DNA from 3 places in the Cobetia sp. cqz5-12 genome. Region 1 is predicted to be linked to each of the others. Evidence: predicted binding sites of a transcription regulator. Region 1 holds the regulator's gene; each other region holds the start of a gene.
The links. The regulator sigma-54, encoded in region 1, starts transcription at its own class of promoters, with help from an activator protein. The targets are predictions, from matches to a motif close to TGGCACNNNNNTTGCTNT.
Positions count from the first base shown of each region.

Region 2: the regulator sigma-54 is predicted to act here: its motif matches at 2,110-2,127, upstream of speB (agmatinase).
Region 3: the regulator sigma-54 is predicted to act here: its motif matches at 2,852-2,869, upstream of F8A90_RS07255 (ammonium transporter).

Region 1 covers NZ_CP044522.1:804,091-811,382, reverse strand. Annotated here, with positions in the region: gene F8A90_RS03445 (calcium/sodium antiporter) at 1-647, shown strand, start outside; gene F8A90_RS03440 (KpsF/GutQ family sugar-phosphate isomerase) at 747-1,799, shown strand; gene F8A90_RS03435 (KdsC family phosphatase) at 1,928-2,497, shown strand; gene lptC (LPS export ABC transporter periplasmic protein LptC) at 2,497-3,180, shown strand; gene lptA (lipopolysaccharide transport periplasmic protein LptA) at 3,292-3,870, shown strand; gene lptB (LPS export ABC transporter ATP-binding protein) at 3,874-4,611, shown strand; gene F8A90_RS03415 (RNA polymerase factor sigma-54) at 4,846-6,294, shown strand; gene hpf (ribosome hibernation-promoting factor, HPF/YfiA family) at 6,949-7,257, shown strand; gene F8A90_RS03405 (PTS sugar transporter subunit IIA) at 7,267-7,292, shown strand, end outside.
Region 2 covers NZ_CP044522.1:2,312,366-2,319,657, forward strand. Annotated here, with positions in the region: gene F8A90_RS09750 (dsDNA nuclease domain-containing protein) at 1-112, opposite strand, end outside; gene F8A90_RS09755 (sigma-54 interaction domain-containing protein) at 187-1,842, opposite strand; gene speB (agmatinase) at 2,256-3,206, shown strand; gene F8A90_RS09765 (YjiH family protein) at 3,524-4,840, shown strand; gene F8A90_RS09770 (5-guanidino-2-oxopentanoate decarboxylase) at 4,953-6,605, shown strand; gene F8A90_RS09775 (aldehyde dehydrogenase family protein) at 6,700-7,292, shown strand, end outside.
Region 3 covers NZ_CP044522.1:1,695,580-1,702,871, forward strand. Annotated here, with positions in the region: gene F8A90_RS07250 (DUF1989 domain-containing protein) at 222-2,621, shown strand; gene F8A90_RS07255 (ammonium transporter) at 2,974-4,332, shown strand; gene F8A90_RS07260 (hypothetical protein) at 4,469-4,636, shown strand; gene F8A90_RS07265 (phosphodiesterase) at 4,902-5,834, shown strand; gene F8A90_RS07270 (HAD family hydrolase) at 5,831-6,487, shown strand; gene F8A90_RS07275 (NAD(P)-binding domain-containing protein) at 6,712-7,292, opposite strand, start outside.

The DNA of each region.
Region 1 (7,292 bases):
TGGTGCGCCGCGAGCTGCCGCTGCTGCTGGCGGCCACGGCACTGGGCGGTTATGCGCTGTCCAACAGCGGACTCGAGCGTCTCGATGGCATCCTGTTGCTGGCCCTGCTGGTCTTCACGCTGGTGTGGCTGTTCAAGGTCGACTCGCCGAGCGAGGCGGAAAGCCAGGATGACGTGCCCGAGATGAGCACCGGACGCGCCATCTTCTGGCTGCTGATCGGGCTGGCGGTGCTGATCGCCAGCTCGCGCGCGCTGGTATGGGGGGCCACCGATATCGCCCAGGCACTCGGCGTGCCGGAACTGATCATCGGCCTGACCGTGATCGCCATCGGCACCAGCCTGCCGGAGTTGGCCGCCAGCGTGGCCAGCGCCCTCAAGCGCCACCACGACATCGCCATCGGCAACGTCATCGGTTCCAACCTGTTCAACATCCTCGCCGTCCTGCCCGTGCCGGGCCTGCTGGCGCCAGGCCCGGTGGATGGCAGCGCCATCAGCCGCGACTATCCGGTGATGCTGGGGCTGACGCTGCTGCTGGCCGCGCTGCTCATCTGGCAGCGCCGTGGGCGCATCGGCCGCGGCCCAGGTGTTATCCTGCTCGCCTGCTATCTGGCCTACACGGCCTGGCTTGCCATCAGCCTGACTCGCTGACGGCAGCATCTTCATCATCGTTTGCCACGCCGCCGCGCGGGATGACACGCCCTTTCCGCGCGGCATGAGCCCTGGCCAACCACAGGCAACAATTCGATCATGACCGAGCCTTCCAGCACTCCGCATGCCACCGCGCCTGGCGCCTCTGCTTCAAGTCAGTCCGCCGCCGATCAGACTCCTGCCAGCCAGGCGGATTTCCGCGCCAGCGCCCGCCGCACCTTCGCCATTGAAGAAGCGGCCATCGCCGCGCTCGAAAGCCATCTCGATGACGACTTCGACCGTGCCTGTCAGCTGATGCTGGCCACCAGGGGCCGCGTCATCGTGACCGGCATGGGCAAGTCCGGCCATGTCGCCAGCAAGATCGCCGCCACCCTGGCCAGCACCGGCACCCCGGCCTTCTTCGTCCATCCCGGGGAAGCCAGCCATGGCGACCTGGGCATGATCACGCCGGCCGATGTGGTGCTGGCGCTGTCCAACTCCGGAGAGACCGCCGAAGTCACTGCGCTGCTGCCGCTCTTGAAGCGCATGGGCACCCCGCTGGTCTCGATGACCGGCAAACCCGGCTCGACCCTGGCGCGTGACGCCGAGGCCCACCTGGACACCAGCGTCGCCCAGGAAGCCTGTCCGCTGAATCTGGCACCCACTGCCTCGACCACCGCCGCGCTGGTGATGGGCGATGCCTTGGCGGTGGCACTGCTGGAGGCCCGCGGCTTCACTGCCGAGGAATTCGCGCTTTCCCATCCGGGCGGCAGCCTGGGCCGACGCCTGCTGCTGCGCGTGCAGGATGTCATGCATCAGGGCGATGCCCTGCCGCGCGTGGCGCTCGGTAGCCCGCTGCGCGATGCGCTGCTCGAGATCACGCGTCAGGGGATGGGCTTCACCTGCGTGATCGATGATGACGACCACCTGGTCGGCGTCTATACCGATGGTGACCTGCGCCGCACCCTCGACCAGCACGGCGATCTGCGGGCGCTGAAGGTCGATGATGTCATGACCCGCGGCGGCAAGACCGTGCGCGCCAGCATGCTGGCCGCCGAAGCGGTGCGCATCATGGAAGAAAACCGCATCAGCGTTCTGGTAGTCTGTGACGAGGATGAGCACCCCATCGGAGCCATCCATATGCACGGCCTGCTGGCCAGCGGCGTGATCTGAACTCCCGCGGGCGTTCGCTGTCTCTGTTCGACGGCAGATCGTCCCGGCAGCAGACGCTACCGCTCAACGCCCATCAGCGCCGTTCACAGGACAGCGTCAAGCATGCACGGAGTGCGAGGAGAAAGACCATGAGCGACACGAATTCCCTGAGCGACGAATATCCGCAGGACATCATCGACCGCGCACGCCGCGTGCGTCTGCTGGCGTTGGATGTGGATGGCGTGCTCACCGACAACCGCCTGCACTACGATGCCAACGGCGTGGAGACCAAGTCCTTCCACGTCCAGGATGGCCATGGCCTCAAGCTGGTGCTGCGCAGTGGCGTTCGCGTCGCGCTGATCACCGGCCGCAGCTCACCGATGGTCGAGCGTCGCGCCAAGGAACTGGGCATTCAGGATGTCATCCAGGGCCGCGAAGACAAGCTGGTCGCGCTGGCCGACCTGTGCCGCGAGCACGGAATCGAGCTGGAAGACGTCGCCTATTGTGGCGATGACCTGCCGGACCGCGAGGCCATTCGTCGTGTCGGTCTCGGCGTCAGCGTGCCCAACGCCATGGCTTACGTGATGAGCGAAGCCAACTGGGTCACCTCACGCCAGGGCGGCGATGGCGCCGTGCGCGAGCTCTGTGACCTGCTGCTCAAGGCACAGGGCCACTGGGCCTCGGTGCTGGATACCTACCTGCAGGAGTCGCGTCCCTGATGTTACGTCTGCCCCGTCCTTCTCCGCGTCTCTGGCTGATGCTGCTGTTGCTGCTCGTCGGTGGCGTGCTGGCGCTGATCGAGCAGCGCAACAGCCTGGAATCGACCGTCAATGTCGAGGTCGACAGCAGTGAGCCGGATTACTATCTCGACGGGGCAGACATGACACGCTTCGATGCGCGCGGTGTGGCGATCCAATCCATGTCATCGCCGCATATCGAGCACACGCCAGGCGATGATGTGACCCGGGCGCAGACCCCGAAGATTCGCACCAACGACAGTGAAGACCGCCGCTGGTATGCCACGGGTGACAGTGGCGTGTTGAGCGCCGGCGGCGACACCTTCACCCTCGAGGGCAATGCCAGACTGCGCCAGCCCGATGACCGCTGGACCCTCGATACCGATGTCCTGCACTACAGCCGTGATCAGAACCGCGCCTGGAGTGACGTGCCGGTCGTGATCACCCAGAATGGCCAGCATGTCGAAAGCGACAGCTTCAGCGCCGACCTCTCCCAGGATGCCGCCGTGCTGCAGGGCCGCGTTCGCAGCGTTCTGCAACCCGGCAAGGGCCAGAGCGAAGCCAGCAAGGAAGCCGAGCGCATCGACTCGGGCGCCGACAGCACCACCACCGAGGATGGGCGCGTCAACAGCACCTTCGAGGCAGCGCCTGCCAGCGATGAATGAACCTGCCGGGCTGGCGGCCTTCGCGCCATGACCCGCGCCGCAATACCTTATTCTCTGCCGCTCGATGGCATCATTGCTCGGGCGGCGACCCCGTCATGCCAAGGAGCCACCATGACTTCCACGACTCGCAAGCCCTTGACGGCCTGTCGCCAGACCCTCAACAGCGGTGTCATGGCGCTCTGCCTGGCACTGGGCATGTCCACCTTCGCCCCGGCCGCCATGGCGCTGGACAGCGATGCCAGCCAGCCGATCAACATCGCCGCGGACGCCCTGTCTCTCGATGACAAGGCCGGTACCGCCACTTACACCGGTCAGGTGGAGATGCGCCAGGGCAGCATGAAACTCGATGCCAGCCGCGTCGATATCAGCCGCGCCGGTAGCGGTGAGATCTCGCTGGTCAAGGCCACCGGCAAGCGTGCCTACCTGGAACAGCAACCCGCGCCCGACGAGAAGCTGGTCAAGGGCTGGGCCGACACCATCCGCTACCATGCACTGGAGCGTCGCGTGGAGCTGGTCGGCAATGCGCGGCTCGAAAAAGGCGATGACACCTTCGAAGGCGGCTACGTGGAGTACTTCCTCGACAAGCGCCAGGTGAACGCCAACAACAGCAAGACGGCACAGCAGACCGAAGGCGGTCGCGTGCACATGACTCTGACGCCGCGTGGCGCCAATGCCAGCAAGGAAAACTGAGTCATGACTGCTACTCCGCGTACGCTGAGCGCTCGCCATCTGGCCAAGGCCTACAAGGGCCGCAAGGTGGTCAAGGACATCTCGCTGGAGATCCGCCAGGGCGACATCGTCGGCCTGCTGGGCCCCAACGGCGCCGGCAAGACGACCTCGTTCTACATGATCGTCGGGCTGGTGCGCGCCGATGCCGGCAACGTCTCCATCGATGACAAGGACCTCTCCGCTGCCGCCATGCATCAGCGTGCACGCGCCGGCATCGGCTATCTGCCGCAGGAGGCATCGATCTTCCGCAAGCTGTCGGTGGCCGACAACATCATGGCGATTCTGGAGACCCGCAAGGACCTGGATCGCAATGGCCGCAAGGCACGCCTTGAAGAGTTGCTCGAGGAATTCAGCATCACGCACATCCGCGCCAGCGCCGGCATGAGCCTGTCCGGCGGGGAGCGTCGACGGGTCGAGATCGCCCGGGCACTGGCCACCGAGCCGGACTTCGTGCTGCTCGATGAGCCCTTTGCCGGCGTCGACCCCATCTCGGTGGGCGAGATCAAGAGCATCGTGCGCCAACTGCGCGATCGTGGCATCGGCGTGCTGATCACCGACCACAACGTGCGCGAGACACTCGATATCTGCGATACCGCCTATATCGTCGGCGATGGCCAGATCATCGCCCACGGTGACGCAGACTCCATCCTGGCCAACCAGCAGGTGCGCGACGTCTACCTGGGCCACGAGTTCAAGCTCTAGGGTCAGCAGATACGCTGAGCCCCACCGGAGGCGAAAGCTTCAAAAGCCGCTGCGTGATTTTATCGCGTAGCGGCTTTTTCATGTCTGACATCAGACGCATGCATGACGTCCATACCACCTTGGTGGAAACATGGCATGCAAGTTGCTTGAATATTCACGGCAACCACTTGTCAGTGCCCCGAGTCACGGTATAGCGTAGTAAGCACGTTCCTTTGCCGTGAATTGACTGACTCCATGAAACCCACCCTGCAACTCCGCCTCGGCACCTCGCTGACCATGACGCCGCAGCTTCAGCAAGCGATCCAGCTGCTGCAGCTGTCGACGCTCGACCTGCGTCAGGAGATTCAGCAAGCCCTCGAGTCCAACCCCATGTTGGAGCTCGACGAGGACTACGAGTCGCTGGATGTCGTCGAGACACAGGATTCGAGCGAGATCTCCACTGCCGACTCCTCGAGCGAGATTCCCGAGGAATACCCCCTCGACAGTGACTGGTCGGACCTCTACCAGGACCACGCCGGTAGCCTGACCAGCTCCGGCAGTGGCAGCGGGAGCGAAGAAGGGCCGGACTTCGATCGCAATACCAGTGTCGAGAGCCTGCAGGACCACCTGCGCTGGCAGCTGGCAATGACCGACCTCGATGGTCGTGAACGCCAGATGGCGGAGAGCCTGATCGATGCCGTCGACGGAGCAGGCTATCTGAGCCTGTCACTCGACGAGCTGGTCGATGGCCTGCGCGGCCAGGGTCTACCCGGCCTCAAGGCCTCCGAGCTCGAGCAGGTATTGTTGCGTCTGCAGCAGTTCGACCCGACCGGCGTCTTCGCCCGTGATCTGCGCGAGTGCCTGCTGCTGCAACTGGCACTGTTGCCGGATGACCTGCCGCTGCTGGCGCAGGCGCGACGCCTGGTACGTCAATTCCTCGAGGCACTGGGCAACGATGACCGCAAGCTGCTAAAGCGCCGCCTGAGCCTTGACGATGACGAGCTGGATCACGTCATCCGCCTGGTGCGCGCGCTCGACCCGCGTCCGGCATCCGCCTGGGGCGAGCCCGCCAGCGATTACGTGATCCCTGATCTGCTGGTGCGTCATACCCGCCACGGCTGGCAGGTCGAGCTCAACCCGGAAGCGCTGCCCAAGCTGCGCATCCAGCCGGAATACGCCGCGCTGATCAAGCGTGCCGACAAGTCCGCCGACAACACCTTCCTCAAGGACAACCTGCAGGAAGCGCGCTGGCTGATGAAGAGCCTGTCATCGCGCAATGACACCCTGCTCAAGGTCGGCCGCGAGATCATGGCGCGCCAGATCGACTTCCTCGAGCAAGGCGAGGAAGGCATGAAGCCGCTGATTCTGGCCAACATCGCCGAAGTGGTCGAGATGCACGAGTCGACCATCTCGCGGGTCACGACCCAGAAGTATATCCACACCCCGCGCGGCGTCTTCGAGCTCAAGTTCTTCTTCTCGAGCCAGGTCGGTGGCAGTGGCAGTGGCGACGCCCACTCAAGCACCGCCATTCGTGCCCGTATCCGCAAGCTGATCGCGGAAGAGCCGGCCCGCAAACCTCTCTCCGACTCTCGACTGGTCGATCTGCTCGCCAGCGATGGCATCGAGGTCGCACGCCGTACCGTGGCCAAGTATCGCGAGGCGATGGGCATCCCGTCCTCCAGCGAGCGCAAGCGTCTGGCCTGACGCGACACCTGCGGCTGCCATGCCCTCACCTCTACAGTGGCAGCCGCCGCCAACTTCAAGTGCTGGATCTTCCGCTCGCCAGCTTATGACTTCGCGGGTATCAGGCGCCTGTCGCGCGCCCTGTCACCCCGTCAACCGCTCGTCAATGCCCCATCATGGCCAATGACGGAGCACAGGATGATGGCAAAAATCTGCCGCTCCGGTAGTGCCATTCTACGTCAATCGCATGTTTTTAAAGTCACTTTTGCGCCTATTGCACGTGGATGACACTTGGTGACCTCTCCGACAGGCTGCTTGCTCCACGCAATCGAAGCGCCTGAAAGGCGACGTACATGCAGGGATTGGCGACGAAAACGCGCCTTCTTGCGCGTCTTTCACGCACCACCCATCAGACGCTCCCTTGAAGTCCACTCCGTTACCCCTCACTGAGTTGAAGACAAGCACTGAGCCACGATGCAGCGCAGCGTTGATCTTTGCGCAAAGCTTGGGCATTGTCGGTACAGACGCTCACGACATCTGACGCCACTGGCAAGGGTGCGAAAACATCACCAGACGGTGGCCGTCAAGCCTGTTGCAGAGCGTCCGATCAGGGTTTGCTCGTAGTCAAAAAGGGTTACAATTGAATGGCAACCCGCTGGATAAAGGAGCGTGTCCATGCAAGTGAATATCACCGGGCATCATGTGGAACTTACCGATCCTCTCCGCGATTACGTCAACGAGAAGCTCGCTCGCCTCGAACGGCATTACGACAACATCACCAATGTTCAGGTGACACTGTCGATCGAGAAGGAGCGCCAGCAGGCTGCCTGCACCTTGCACGCGGCAGGCGCTGACCTCCACGCCCTGGCAGAAGACCCCAACATGTACGCTGCCATCGACGCGCTCGCCGACAAGCTGGATCGCCAGCTGGTCAAACACAAGGAAAAGTCCCAGGCTCGCTCTCAGGGCACCGGGACCCGTTGACCTTCAGCCATGACACTTGATCAGATCCTTCCCCC
Region 2 (7,292 bases), 1.5 Mb from region 1:
CATATTCACGAAGGGCACGACAAAATGCCCAGTGATATTGATAATTATATTTAGAAAAAGTTTGACTTCCAGACTTTTCTTTTTTTGGAGCTTCACTCAAAGGATTATTCATTCCTCCCCCTATTTTTAAGCCTTAGACCTGATGCAAATGATGGCTAACATTTAACAAAAACATTAACGAGAAATTTAGCTGCTTATATACTTTAACTTCCTCACTACTGACGGCTGGCTAATCCCTGCCCTCTTGGCAATCGCATAGGTACTGGGCAATTCCGCTGCCATCTCACGTAGCCATTGTGCTTCGATGCGTGCCAGGCCTTCCTTGAGGGTTTCGTTGGGGCCGAGTTTGGGTATTGGCATGGCTACCGCCCCCTCAGCGGTAGGCGCTGAGAGGGATTTGTCACTATGTAAGGTATCGGCAGTGGGAAAACTTTCAGTAACGCCTATTCCATTAGATTTGTCATTACTGAAGCCAAATGAATTGCCTAGTCCATTAGCGTTATTCGTGGAACAAGTGTTGAGCAGTGTTTTCACTGAGTCGCTGTCGATGACATCACTGGGGGCGCTGAGCCAGGCGCGTTCCAGCCAGTTTTCCAGTTCGCGAATATTGCCGAGCCAGTCCTGACGCATGAGGATGGGCCATAGGGTGGCGTCGAGGAGTTTGCGGCGACCGTGACGTTGATTGAGGCGGGAGAGGTGTTGCTCTATCAGGGCGGGAATGTCTTCGCGGCGTTCGCGCAGCGGCGGCAGGCTGACGGGGAGCACATTGATGCGGTAGTAGAGGTCGAGACGGAACTGGCCCTGCTCCACGCGGGCGGCGAGGTCTTGATTGGTGGCGACGACCAGTCGGAAGTCGGCGCGGCGGGTGGTGGTGTCGCCCAGGCGGGTGATCATTCCGTCCTGAATCACCTTGAGCAGCTTGGTCTGGGTGGCGAGCGGCAGCTCACCGATTTCATCCAGAAACAGGGTGCCGCCTTCGGCCTGTTCCATCAGGCCCGCCTTGCCGCGATTGCCCGCGCCGGTGAAGGCACCGGCTTGATAGCCGAACATCTCGGACTCGAACAGGCTCTCGGGGATGGCGCCGCAGTTCACCTCGATGAAGGGGCCGTCGGCGCGTTGGCTCCAGCGATGCAGTTGATGCGCGAAGGCCGTCTTGCCGACCCCGGATTCGCCCAGCATCAGTACCGTGGCGTTGGTGGGCGCGACCCGCTTGAGCAGCAGCGCTATCTCACGCATCACGGGGCTTTTGACCTGTAGCTCGCCCAGTTCCAGCGCGGCGTCTTCGCACTCCGCCTGCTCACGCGCGGCCTGCTCACACAGGGCACGCCCCTGCTGCTGCGCGTCATGGGTGGTCTGCTCGGCACCGGAGCGCGCACTCCCCACCGCCCCCCAATCACTTTCCCCCGCACTCCCCCCGCCCAGCTCACTGCCCCGCGAGTTGCGGCGCAGGTGATCCGTGAAGCGCTGCTGGAGCACGGCATATTCCTGCTGCAGCAGCTGGATATCGGTGAGATCCATCGAGCGGCTGACCACGCACTCAAGCTTGCCCGCGACGAAAACCGGATGCGCCTGCGCCACCACCCGCCGCCCGGTGGCGGTGAGCTGCATCATCTGCAGCGTTTTCCCCGTGCGCAGCACCTCCAGGCTGATGGAGGGCTTGAGCACCCCGCTGGCTTCCAGGTCATGCACGTTGGCGGCACACAACTCCTCGCGGGTCATGCCATATACCGCCGCAGCGCCGGGGCTGACATCCATCACCTGGCCATCCGCATTCACCAAGAAGTAGTGATCGTGAGCGGTGTCGATGATGGTCTTGAGAATCTGACGGTCGAGCTCTGACATGGCGGGCACCTCATGGTCGAGCCTGTGAATCGGGCGAGGCTTTCTGGGCTTCTTTCTAGCAGGTCTATCCAGCAGTTCTTCTCAGCAGCTCTATCCAGCAGGTCTTTCTCGCACTGCGCTGGAGACAGTCTCGATGATGCCTGAATGCGATCCACAAATGAATCAATGATCCATTTTTGAATCGGTATTGGCGGACGAGCGATCCACAAATGAATCACTCGACAACCAACTCTTTAGAAAATCCAATAAAATCAATCGACTGAAAGTTGGCATGGTTACTGCAATGCTGGGGTATGCGCCAAGGAGAATCGCCGGCTTTCATCACACCGTCCGGCCAGGCGATCAGGCGAACCATCACAATACCCCGCTCGCCGTCAGCGTATCGCGAGCGACTCAAGACCCTGGAGAGACAGATGAGCGAATTCAATCAGCCACTAGGCGGCAACGACATGCCACGTTTCGGCGGGCCGGCCACCATGATGCGCCTGCCGGCTCAGGAAACCGCAGAAGGCCTGGATGCCGCCTTCATCGGCATTCCGCTGGACATCGGTACCTCCAACCGTCCGGGCGCGCGTCTCGGCCCGCGTCAGATCCGTGATGAATCGCGCATGCTGCGCCCCTACAACATGGCCACCCGTGCCGCGCCCTTCGACAGCCTGCAGGTGGCAGACATCGGCGATGTGCCGATCAACACCTTCCACCTGCCCAAGAGCATGGACATCATCGAGAAATTCTACGATGAAGTGCTCAGCCACGATTGCGTGCCGCTCACCCTGGGCGGTGACCACACCGTCACCCTGCCGGTGCTGCGCGCCATCGCCAAGAAGCACGGCCCGGTCGGCCTGATCCACATCGATGCCCACGCCGACGTGAATGACCACATGTTCGGCGAGCCCATCGCCCACGGCACGCCGATTCGTCGCGCCCAGGAAGAAGGCCTGCTCGACAGCCACCGCGTGGTGCAGATCGGCCTGCGTGGCACCGGCTACTCCGCCGATGACTTCGACTGGTGCCGGCAGCAGGGCTTCCGCGTGGAAACCGCCGAGATGTGCTGGTTCAAATCACTCGCCCCGCTGATGGCCGAAGTGCGTGACATGATGGGCGATCGCCCGGTGTACATCACCTTCGACATCGACGGACTGGACCCCTCCGTCGCCCCCGGCACCGGCACCGTGGAAGCCGGCGGCCTGACCATGCCCCAGGGCATGGAAATCGTGCGCGGCGCACGTGGCCTCAATATCGTCGGCGGTGACCTGATGGAAGTCTCCCCGCCCTACGACACCAGCGGCAACACCGCGCTGATGGGCGCGACCCTGCTCTACGAGATGCTCTGCGTACTGCCGGGCGTGCAACAGCGCGACTGAGTCGCACCGCACCTCCATTGCCAGTGAAAGACCCCGCCGGAGGGCGGGTCGCGTGCCAGGGGCCTGTCCCGTCCCTGGCACGTGAAGAATCCCCCGCGAAGACGGCATGTCGCATGCCGAATGACCGATCAGAGCCTGACCATTACAACAAGATCAAGGTGACCCGAATGACAACCAGCATCGACCCGACGGCGGATCACACGCCGCCCCGCTCCAGCTCAAGCGGTGATTCACGTTCCGACAAGACACAAAATGGCGAGAAAGCTCAGAAAGACCTCATCGCCACCCGCCCGGTGCCGCTCACGGCCAAGGGACTGATGAAATTCCTGGTGCCGTCACTGCTCGGCGTCAGCTTCTTCCTGGTGCCATTCAGTGTCGGCGACACCATCAACATCGGCATGGGCCTGATGGCCGATTGGCTCAAGGCCGCGCTCGGCAGCGCCTTGCCCGCCATCGCCGTCGCGGTGCTATGTCTGTCGGTGATCCTCACCGGCTTCGTCAAGCTCGCCAGGCCGAACTGGGCACGTCAGGGCGCAGCGCACGAGCTGTTCGATGTCGCGCCGGTGTGGTTTGCCATGCGCGCTCTCGGCGCCATCTTCGCGCTGATGACCTACTTCCAGTGGGGGCCGACTCAGGTCACCGCGGCCTTCACCGGCGGTGTGATGCTCAATGATCTCGCGCCGGTACTGCTGACGTTCTTCTTCTTCGCGGCCATTCTGCTGCCGCTGCTGGTCGACTTCGGCTTCATGGAATTCATCGGCAGCCTGGTGCGCCGTCCGTTCCGCGCCATCTTCAATCTGCCCGGGCGCAGCGCCATCGATGCTACCGCCTCATGGATGGGCTCCGGCACCGTCGGCGTGCTGATCACCACCCAGCAGTACGAGCAGGGCTTCTACAGCAAGCGCGAAGCGGCGGTGATCGCCACCAACTTCTCGGTGGTCTCGATTGCCTTCGCGTTGCTGGTCACCAGCTTCATGAACATCAATCACCTGTTCGTGCCCTTCTATCTGACCGTCGTCATCGCAGGGCTGATCGCCGCCGTCATCGTGCCGCGTCTGCCGCCGCTGTCGCGCAAGCGAGATGACTACCACGAGCCGGTCGGCTGCCAGATCAGTGAAGAGAACCAGAGTGACTGTGGCGTGCTGCGTTACTCACTCGGCATGGCGGTCGCGCGCGCCGAGCATGCCCCGGGCCCGCTCAAGCTGGTGAAATCGGCCGGTTTCAACGTGGCGGACATCTTCCTTGGTCTGCTGCCGGTGGTGATCGCCATCGGGACCGTGGCGCTGATGCTGGCCGAGTTCACGCCGGTGTTCACCTGGCTGTCCTACCCGATGATTCCGCTGCTGGAACTGCTGCAGATTCCCCACGCGGCAGAGGCAGCCCCGGCGACGCTGGTCGGCTTTGCCGACATGTTCCTGCCGGCGGTGCTGGCCAAGGACATCGACAGCGAACTGACCCGCTTCGTGATCGCCTGCCTGTCCCTGACCCAGTTGATCTACATGTCCGAGATCGGTGCCCTGCTGCTCAAGTCGAAGATTCCGCTCAAGCTGTGGGAGCTGGTGGCCATCTTCGTGCTGCGCACACTGATCACCCTGCCGATCATCGCCGGTATCGCTCACGTCTTCGTGTTCTGAGACCTGTCAGCGTCAGGGGCCTTGCCAGGAGAGTTTGTGGCGATGCCCCTAACGACTTGTCTGTTGACTCCGCGGGAGCACTCGGGTGTTCCCGCCTGCTGGATAGCCTGCCATGACCTGTGCTGAACTCCTCATCCGACTGCTGCGTGATACCTACGGCGTCGATACCGTCTTCGGGATTCCCGGCGTGCATACCGTCGAGCTCTACCGGGGCCTGGAGCCGGATGCCGACCCCGCCGCGCGCAGCATTCGCCACGTCACCCCACGCCATGAACAGGGCGCCGGCTTCATGGCCGATGGCTATGCCCGCAGCACCGGCATGCCCGGGGTGTGCTTCATCATCACCGGCCCGGGGATGACCAACATCACCACCGCGATGGGACAGGCGCTGGCCGACTCCATCCCGATGCTGGTGATCTCCAGCGTCAATCGCACCGACACCCTCGGCCGGGGCCAGGGGCGTTTGCATGAGCTGCCCAGCCAGCAGCAGCTGGTCTCGGGCGTGGCGCGCTTCAGCCATACCCTGCTCGACCCGTCCGCGTTGCCGGAAGTATTGGCCCGCGCCTTTGCGCTGTTCGAGGGCGCCCGCCCCGGCCCCGTGCATATCGAGATTCCCATCGACCTGTTCAATGCCGAGATCGCACCGCCCGCCGGTCGCACCCCCCATGACGTCACGCGCCCGCGCATCGGCCGCCTCGCGCCAGACCCGACGCTGATCGACGAGGCCGTGGCCCTTCTGACAGGCGCCGAGCGCCCGCTGGTACTGCTGGGCGGTGGCTGTGTCGCCGCACCCGATGCCGCGCGTCAGCTGGTAGAGGCGATGGATGCCCCCACCGTCACCACCATCAATGCCAAGGGGCTTCTCGGCAGCGCCCACCCGCTGGATCTCGGCGCCAATGCCGCACTGCCTGCGGTACGCGAACTGGCGCGCGACGCCGATGTGGTGCTGGCGATCGGCACCGAGCTTGGCGAGACCGATTACGACGTGGTGTTCGATGATGGCTTCGTGATCGGCGGCGAGTTGATTCGCATCGACATCGACCCCGAACAGCTGGCGCGCAATCATGCCGCCGCACTGGGTATCGTCGCCGATGCCGGCCTGGCGCTTGAGATTCTCGCCAGTCGGCTGACTGACCCCGAGGGCAGCCCGCAAGGCACAGGTCGCGGCGCGCAGATCACCGCCGCCACGCTGGAAGCCCTCGCGCTACCGACCGACCCGGCCTTCGCGCCCTACGTGCCGCTGTTCGACACCCTGCAGCAAGCGCTGCCGGAGGCAATCTGGGTCGGCGATTCCTGCGCGACGGTCTACGCCGCCAATCATCTGCTCAGCCAGCCGGCGCCACGCCGCTACTTCAATGCCTCCACCGGCTACGGCACGCTTGGCTACGGCCTGCCCGCAGCGATGGGCGCGACACTCGGCCGCCCGGACCTGCCGGTGATCGCGCTGGTCGGCGATGGCGGCATCATGTTCACGCTGTCGGAACTCGCCTGCGCGGTAGAAGAACAGCTGCCGGTCGTCATCGTGCTGTGGCACAACCAGGGCTATGAGGAGATTCGCCGCTTCATGGACAACGCCGGCGTCACGCGCCTGGGCGTCGACATCCAGGCCCCCGACTTCCAGCTGCTGGCCCGCGGCTTCGGCTGTGCCGCCGTCGCCATCGATTCCCCCCAGGCACTGCAGGTCGCCTTGGACGAGCGCGACGCTAGCGCCCCGCTGCTGGTGGAAATCGACGCGGCCGGGTGGCAGCGCTCAATCGCACAGTGAGCCTGGCTCGCCACATCGCGCCACAACACTGAACAATGCCCGCCTGTGGCCCTGAGTTGGCAGGCGGCAAGACACACACATGTCAGGAATGTCCATGCACAAGCTCGATCATCAGTTCATCAACAACGCGTGGGTCAAGTCCCACGGCGAGCGTCGTCTGGCGGTCACCAATCCCTTCGAGGAAACCGTCATCGCCGAGGTGACGGCGGGTGACGCGCGTGATGTACAGGCTGCCGTCACGGCGGCTGCCAATGCCTTCGAGGGCTGGCAGGCACTGAGTGGCGCCGAGCGTGCCGTCTATCTGGAGGCCTTCGCCGAGGGGCTGACATCTCGCCGGGAAGCGCTGGTGGAGATGTCGTGCCGCAACAACGGCAAGATTCGCGCCGAGGCCGAGATCGATCTCGATGACGCCATCGGCTGCTACCGCTACTACGCCGCCCAGGCACGCGCGCTGGATGCGCGTCAGGGCGCGGTGGTAGCGCATGATGTCGAAGGCTATGCGGCGCACAGCTATCAGGAGCCGGCCGGCGTGGTGGGACTGATCACGCCGTGGAACTTCCCGCTGGTCACCAGCGCCTGGAAGGTCGCGCCGGCGCTCGCCGCGGGCTGCACCCTGGTGATCAAGCCGTCTGAAGTGACACCGCTGCCGGAGCAGGTGATGGCGGAGATCGCGCTGGAAGCCGGTCT
Region 3 (7,292 bases), 890 kb from region 1:
ACACCAGCAAGCTTCATGCCAGTGAACGGCTTACCCCTTCATGGGTACCTCTCTTGATGGATTGTCGGCGCCTCTACTGTGAGTAAATTTAATTAACCATGAAGAACGTGGTGCGTCACAGAAGGGGGCATGCACCATCCAGGTACATCGGGGAGCTGCTTCGCCCCATCACGTGTGCAACGCCGAACCCACTTGCCATGACAACAAGAGGTATCACCACGATGGAGCTTGCAGTCGAGATACCCGCTGCCACGCCGTGCCAGCCGTATCGTTACCGAATACCCGGGCTGGATGCGCTGGCGCTGGAGCTGTCGCCGGGAGACAGCGTGCAGGTGTCATCTGCCGATGGGGCCCAGGCCTGCGAGTGGCTGCTATTGCCGCCAGGGGGGCGGGAGGGACAGAACAGTGAGGCTGGAGAAGCAGACGCTGGAAAGGCTGCAGATACCGTCGATGCAGTGACACTCGCGCGCTACGCCAGCATTACCTGTCTGGAAGAACATGCCTTTGCCAGCCAGCCACAAGGGGGAGAAGAGGGTGGGGCCGAGCAGGCACGAAGCCCGTTCACCCAGCAGCGTCTGGCAGCGCTGGGAGTCGCGCAGGTGCCATTGTCGCAGTGGCAGAGCCTGTCAGCCGCCGGGTTGCCGGCCGAGATTCGCTGGCCGCGTGAAGCGCCAGCCGCGCGCCTGATTCTGCTGGCCCCCGGCAATGATATGTTGCTAGATGGCAAGCATCTGGCCACTGAGCTTGAGGTCGCGCACTTCTGCGAGGGGCTGGTGGGGCAGGAGCAGCTGCCAGTGCCATTGGCGCCGATCAAGCAGGAGGTCAGGGTCTCGTCAGGCACGGCTCAGGTCTATGAGGTCAAGCAGGGCGAGTGGATCCAGATCATCGATGTCGCCGGTCGTCAGTGTTCTGACTTCGTGGCCTTCGATGCCAATGCCTGGGCACAGGGCGAGGAGCTGGGACTGGATGGCGGTGCCACGCGCAGCCTGTCCGGCCACTGCATGCCAAATCCGGGGCTTTATTCAGTGTTCTTCGATCAGCACATGCACCCGATGCTGGAGGTGGTACAGGACACGGTGGGCCGCCATGACAGCTTCATGCTTGCCTGTTCGCCGCAGTATTACGAGCACCACGGCTACTTCGGCCACGATAGCTGCACGATCAACTTCAACAACGCCCTGTCCGCGTCTCACGGCATCCGACAGCGCGCCAGCTGGCCGGCGATCAACTTCTTCTTCAATGCCTATGTCGAGCCCTGCGGCACCCTGGCGGTGGATGAGCCCTGGTCGCGTCCCGGTGACTATGTGCTGCTGCGCGCCGACCGTGACCTCATCTGTGCCTCATCGGCCTGCCCGGACGACATCGATGCCGCCAATGGCTGGGTGCCGACCGATATCCATGTGCGTATCTACGCCGCTGAACATGACTTCCCCCGCGGTATCGCCTATCGCAACCGGCCCGAGGAATTGCCGCGCATGACACTGCCCACCGCCTTTCACCCCTGCACGTCCGCCTTGACCAAGCAGTTCATCGATTACCACGGCTACTGGCTGGCCACCCATTACGAAGGGTGGGGCGCGCGGGCCGAGTATCTGGCCTGCCGCGAGCGGGTCGCGATGATGGACCTTTCGGCACTGCGCAAGTTCGAGGTCGCCGGACCGGACGCCGAACGCCTGTTGCAATATGCACTGACCCGCAACGTGCGACGGCTTTCCATTGGTGAGGTGGTGTACTCGGCCATGTGTCAGGAAACCGGCGGCATGCTCGATGACGGTACCCTGTTCCGCATGGGCGAGCAGACCTTCCGCTGGATCTGTGGTGATCCGGCCAGCGGCCAGTGGCTCAGGGACCTTGCCCAGCGCCAGGGCTATCGCGTCACGGTGCGTGATTCCACCCATCAGCTGCACAACATCGCCTTGCAGGGGCCGAAGAGTCGTGAGGTGCTGGCGCCGTTGATCTGGAACGCGCGTACCCAGCCGGACGTCGAAGGTCTGGGCTGGTTCCGCTTCATGATCGGTCGTCTGTCGGGCCCGGATGGCATCCCGCTGATGGTGTCGCGTACCGGCTATACCGGTGAGCTCGGCTATGAAGTCTGGTGTCATCCCAAGGACGCCCCATCCGTGTGGGAGGCGATCTGGGCGGCGGGTGAGCCTCATGGCATCGCGCCACTGGGACTGGATGCCCTCGACATGCTGAGAATCGAGGCGGGGTTGATCTTCGCCGGCCATGAATTCTGCCCGCAGACTTCCCCCTATGAGGCGGGCATCGGCTTCACCGTGCCGATGAAGAGCAAGGAGGATGACTTCGTCGGGCGGGCAGCGCTGCAACGCGAGACGCCGGAATCACGGCATCGTGTGATGGGCCTGAAGGTGGCCAGCAGCGAGCTGGTCAGCCATGGCGATCTCGTCTATCACGGCCGCTATCCGGTGGGCGTGGTGACCAGTGCCACCCAGTCGCCGCTGCTCGGTCGCTCCATCGCGATGTGTCGCCTGGCGCCGGACTTCGCAAGCCCGGGTACCCAGCTCGAGATCGGCCAGCTGGATGGCCATCAGAAGCGCCTCGCCGCAGAGGTGGTGACATTGCCCTTCCATGACCCTGAGCGCCTCAAGGTGCGTAGCTGATCCTGCTGTAATGAGGGGGAGCATGAGAGAGGAGTCGCGAGCAACGACTTGCGTATATGCAGCGCCCTGCAAGTCATCTCTCGGTGCATGCCGTGACCGGCATGCCTCAATAATGCCCATCCTCCTCGCAGGGAAGGCTTCAGGGGCTTCATATCTGAAGAGGAGTTCTCGGTTCCAAGAATAATTCAGTGAAAACAGAGAGTTGCTGAGGGTGGTCAATTTTGATCATCTGGCATGTCGCTTGCTTTATCCAGCAGGTCCCCTTGAAAAACAACAACAACCCCCGGACGGGCAGTGTCGCTTGCACAGTGAAGCGCGCTGATCCACAGGCTCCGGTAAAGGAGAAAAGACGATGGATGAAAAGACGTTGCAAAGCATATTGGATATGCATCAGGCGATGAACATCGAGGTGTTCTATTGGTGGTGTACCGCCATCATGTTCCTGATCCATGCAGGCTTTCTGGCCTACGAGATAGGTGCCTCCCGTTCCAAGAATGCCTTGGCATCCGGCATGAAGAACGTGCTGACGCTGGCCTCGATCATCCCCGCCTTCTACTTCGTGGGCTGGTGGATCTACAACGCCTTCCCCAACGGGCTGATCCCCATCGAGGCCTCCGCCGCTCTGCCGTGGAGCGCGAGCATGCGACCCGACGCCGATGACATGGGCACCGGCATCTTTTTCGCCGCCTTTGCCCTGTTCGGAGCGACCACCGGCTCCATCCTCTCGGGGGCGGTGATCGAACGCATCCGCCTGGGGGCCTTCCTGATTCTGGCGGTGATTCTCGGCGCGGGTGTCTGGATCATGGCGGGCGCCTGGGGCTGGCACCCGGATGGCTGGATGCTGCACAAGCTGGGCTACCACGATGTCGGCGCCGCCGGTGTGGTGCATGCCGTGGCCGGCTTCTTCGCGCTGGGCGTGCTGCTCAATCTGGGCGCGCGTATCGGCAAGTACAGTGACGATGGCAAGCCGCAGGTGATCGCGCCGCACAACATGCCGATGACCTTGATCGGCCTGATGCTGATCATCGTCGGGTTCTTCGGCTTCCTGGGCGGCTGCATCATCTTCAATACCGGTGATATCGGCTGGACCACCATCTACGGCAACCGCACCAACCTCTCTGCCTTCGCCTTCAATACCCTGATGGGCTTCGGTGGCGGCGTGATCGGCGCCTATCTGTCCTCGCGTGACCCGTTCTGGACCATGTCCGGTGCACTGGGCGGCATCATCACCGTCGCGGCGGGGCTGGATCTCTACAATCCGGGGCTGGCCTTCGTGCTGGCGGTCACCGGTGGCGCCCTGATGCCGAAGATCGGCGCGCTGCTCGAGAAGCGTGGCCTGGATGACTCCGTCGGCGCCTTCGCGGTGCATGGCTTCTGCGGCTTCTACGGCGTGGTACTGGTGGGTGTCTTCGCCGCTGGCTTCCCGAATGTCGGCGAAGGCGTGCCGGACATCTCCTTCACCGGCCAGCTGACTGGCGCAGTCGTGATGGCAGTGACGGGCTTCGTGCCGGGCTGGGGTGTCGCCTACGTGCTCAAGAAGCTCAATCTGCTGCGTGTGCCGCCGCATGTCGAAGTGCTCGGACTGGATCTGTTCGAAGTCCCGGCCAAGGCCTACCCGGAGAGCATGGCAACCGAGTCATCTTCCAGTGTACCGGCTCGTTCCGGTGGGGTGGTCGCGGCGCCAATGGACAAGCGTCCGGACATCAGCTGAGCCTTGGTAGCTGAGTCCCGGCGCACCTTCTGAAGGGGCCGGTCTGTCGAGATGATGTCGAGATAAGAGCTGACTGGCCCCGTTATTGCAGTACTGGTAGAGCCAACCGATATTCGCTTTCGCAAGGAGCCTTGCAATGGAAACTGTCGATACTGTGGTACACGCTGGCAACTACGCCTTCTTCTTCAGCAACTCTGGCGCCGTAGCGGTGTGCCTGCTGGTCGCCGCTGGCGTCTGCATTGCGCTGAGCGCCAACATCCTGCGTCACGAGAAAGCATCCTTCGAGAGCAAGAAGACGCCTTGACCCTCCGAGGATCACGACCCTTGCGCGGGCACTAGGTGCTTGCCAACGGTGCTTGCCAATGACACATCAAACGCCGCAGCGCTCAGCGCTGCGGCGTTTTTGATAGGTGTCATGCACCCGAGTGACTTTGCGCGAAGCCCGAACGACTTTACGTGAAGCCCGAACGACTTTGCGCGAAGAGAGCGTGGTGCGCGTCATGCAGTCGTCACCTGAGAGCTTGATAATGGCGGCCCCTCAAGGTGGCATTCATGGAACGCGCGAAAGCATGAAACTGATTCATCTGACCGACACCCATCTGGTCGCTCCTGACAAGCGACTTTACGGGCTGGACCCACGTGCACGGCTGGCGGCTGCCGTCGCCGATATCAATCTGCACCATGGCGATGCTCAGGGCGTGATCATCAGCGGTGACCTGACCGATCGCGGTGAGCCGGCCGCCTTCCATGCGCTGCGTGAGGTACTGGAAGAACTGTCGATGCCGTATTTCCTCGGCATGGGCAATCACGATGCGCGTGAGACTCTGCAGACCGCCTTCCCGGAGCTGCCCTGTGATGACGATGGCTTCGTACAGTATGCGCATGCCTTCGGCCCCGACGCCGATGATTGCGTGCTGGTGATGCTCGATTCAGCCGTCGCGGGGGAGCATGGCGGTCTGCTGTGCGAGTCCCGTCTGGCGTGGCTGGATGCCTGTCTGGCCGCGCATCACGATCGCCGTATCCTGCTGGCGCTGCATCATCCGCCCATGGCCCTCGGCATCCGTTATATGGACGACATCCGCTTGCAGAATCCACAGGCGCTGCATGAGGTGATCCAGCGGCATGGCAACGTCGAGCACTTGCTGTTCGGGCATGTGCATCGTCCGGCCAGCGGTGTCTGGCGGGGGCTCTCGTTCTCGACCTTGCCGGGCGTCAATCATCAGGTCGGGCTGGATCTGGTCTCCGCGGCGGACTGTCTCGCCGGCAGTCATGAGCCGCCGGCCTATGGCGTGCTGATGATAGGCGAGGAGCAGGTCGTCAATCACCTGCACCTCTACATGGATGACAGTCGCCGCTATTTCTTCCACGACACGCTCGAGGCCGCCCAGTCGCTCGAGGCGCTCGATGAATTGATCGCTCTACAGCGCGATGAGCGGATTCCGACTCGCGAGCGCGAGCCGTTGAGCAATACCTTGCAGGCAGCTGAGGCAGCAAAAGAATGAACAAGGCGCTATATGTCTTTGATTTTGATGGTGTGATTGCTGATAGCCTGACACTGTGCCTCAAGGCCTGCACACATGCGGCGCATCTGGAAGGGCGGACGATCGTGCTGGAACGCGATAGCTGGGAGTCGCTGGACAACGTGACCTTCGAGGAGATGGCGCGTGTGCAGGGCTTTACGGGCGAGGCCGTCGCGCGCTTTGCCGCACATGTCTTTGCCTATACCCGCCAGGCGACGCCGCCGGCGGTCTTCACCGGCATGCGCGAGGCCTTGTCGGCACTCGCCGAACAGGGCGACGTCATGGTGCTGTCGGCCAATCACAGCGAGATGATTCGTGCCACGCTCGTCGCCGCCGGTCTGGCGGACTGCGTGTCACAGGTGCTGGGCGGTGAGATCGCGGGCAGCAAGGGGGCCAAGCTGGCGCGTCTGTTGGCAGCGCCGCAAGTGGCGGTGGAGCGCAGCTGGATGGTGGGCGACGCCGTCAGCGACATTCGCGCCGCGCACGAGGCGGGGTGTCGTGCCGCTGCGGTCAGCTGGGGATGGCAGAGCCCCGAGCGCCTGGCTAGCATGGCGCCGGAGCGGGTCATCGCGCAGCCGCAGGCGTTGATATCACTTTGCGATATGCCAAGCAGCGACAGTCGCGAAGCGGTATAGGGCGTGAGCAGGGCGGCCGCAAGGCGCAGGCCTTTGCGCAGCTTGCTCTGATTCACTCATGCACGTGTGAGCTGCTGCACGTGTGAGCTGTTGTACTTGTGAAGTGATAGAACGATGCCGCCGAGTCGTGTCATGACTCGGCGGCATCGTTGCCTGGCGGATCAGGAAGCTCGTCGTCTCAGATGGCTTGCTCGCTCAGACGGCTGCTTGCTGCGACGGCCTGCTCAGGCGTCGTCAGTCGTGAGCTGCGCGGTGGTAGCTCTGTCGTCGCCCGTTTGTCTGGCGCTCTTGTCGGGCTGCGCCAGGAAGGCTTCCAGTGAATCATCCATCGCGTCGAGCCAGGGCGTGTGATGAGGAGGGGCCAGTGTGCCGGTCATCAGCGAGCGATAGGAGTGATCACGGAACGTCATGATGTTCTCATGCTTGTGATGTTCCCACTCGAGGAAGGTGCGATTGACGCCGTCGATATCGAAGCTCGGATAATCCGTCTCCGAGATCAGTGACTTAACGTAATCGCCCTGGAACAGGATCATTGATTCATCACTGTCCAGAGTCTCTTCCCTGTCACGCCATGACTGACTATCCGCCTGCATTGCCTCGCGGCTGGGCAGCGCGATTTCCCCGAGAATCACGTCACGCACCCACCATGCCTGGGCATCGAACATGTTGAAGGTGTACCACTGGTCCTGCATGCCGAGATAGAACAGGCGTGGGTTGGCTTCCCAGGCAGCGCCCTTGTAGAGACCCAGCGGCCACATGCGGTTGCCTGTCTTGAGGCGCAGTGGCTCATCCAGGAAGGGGAAGT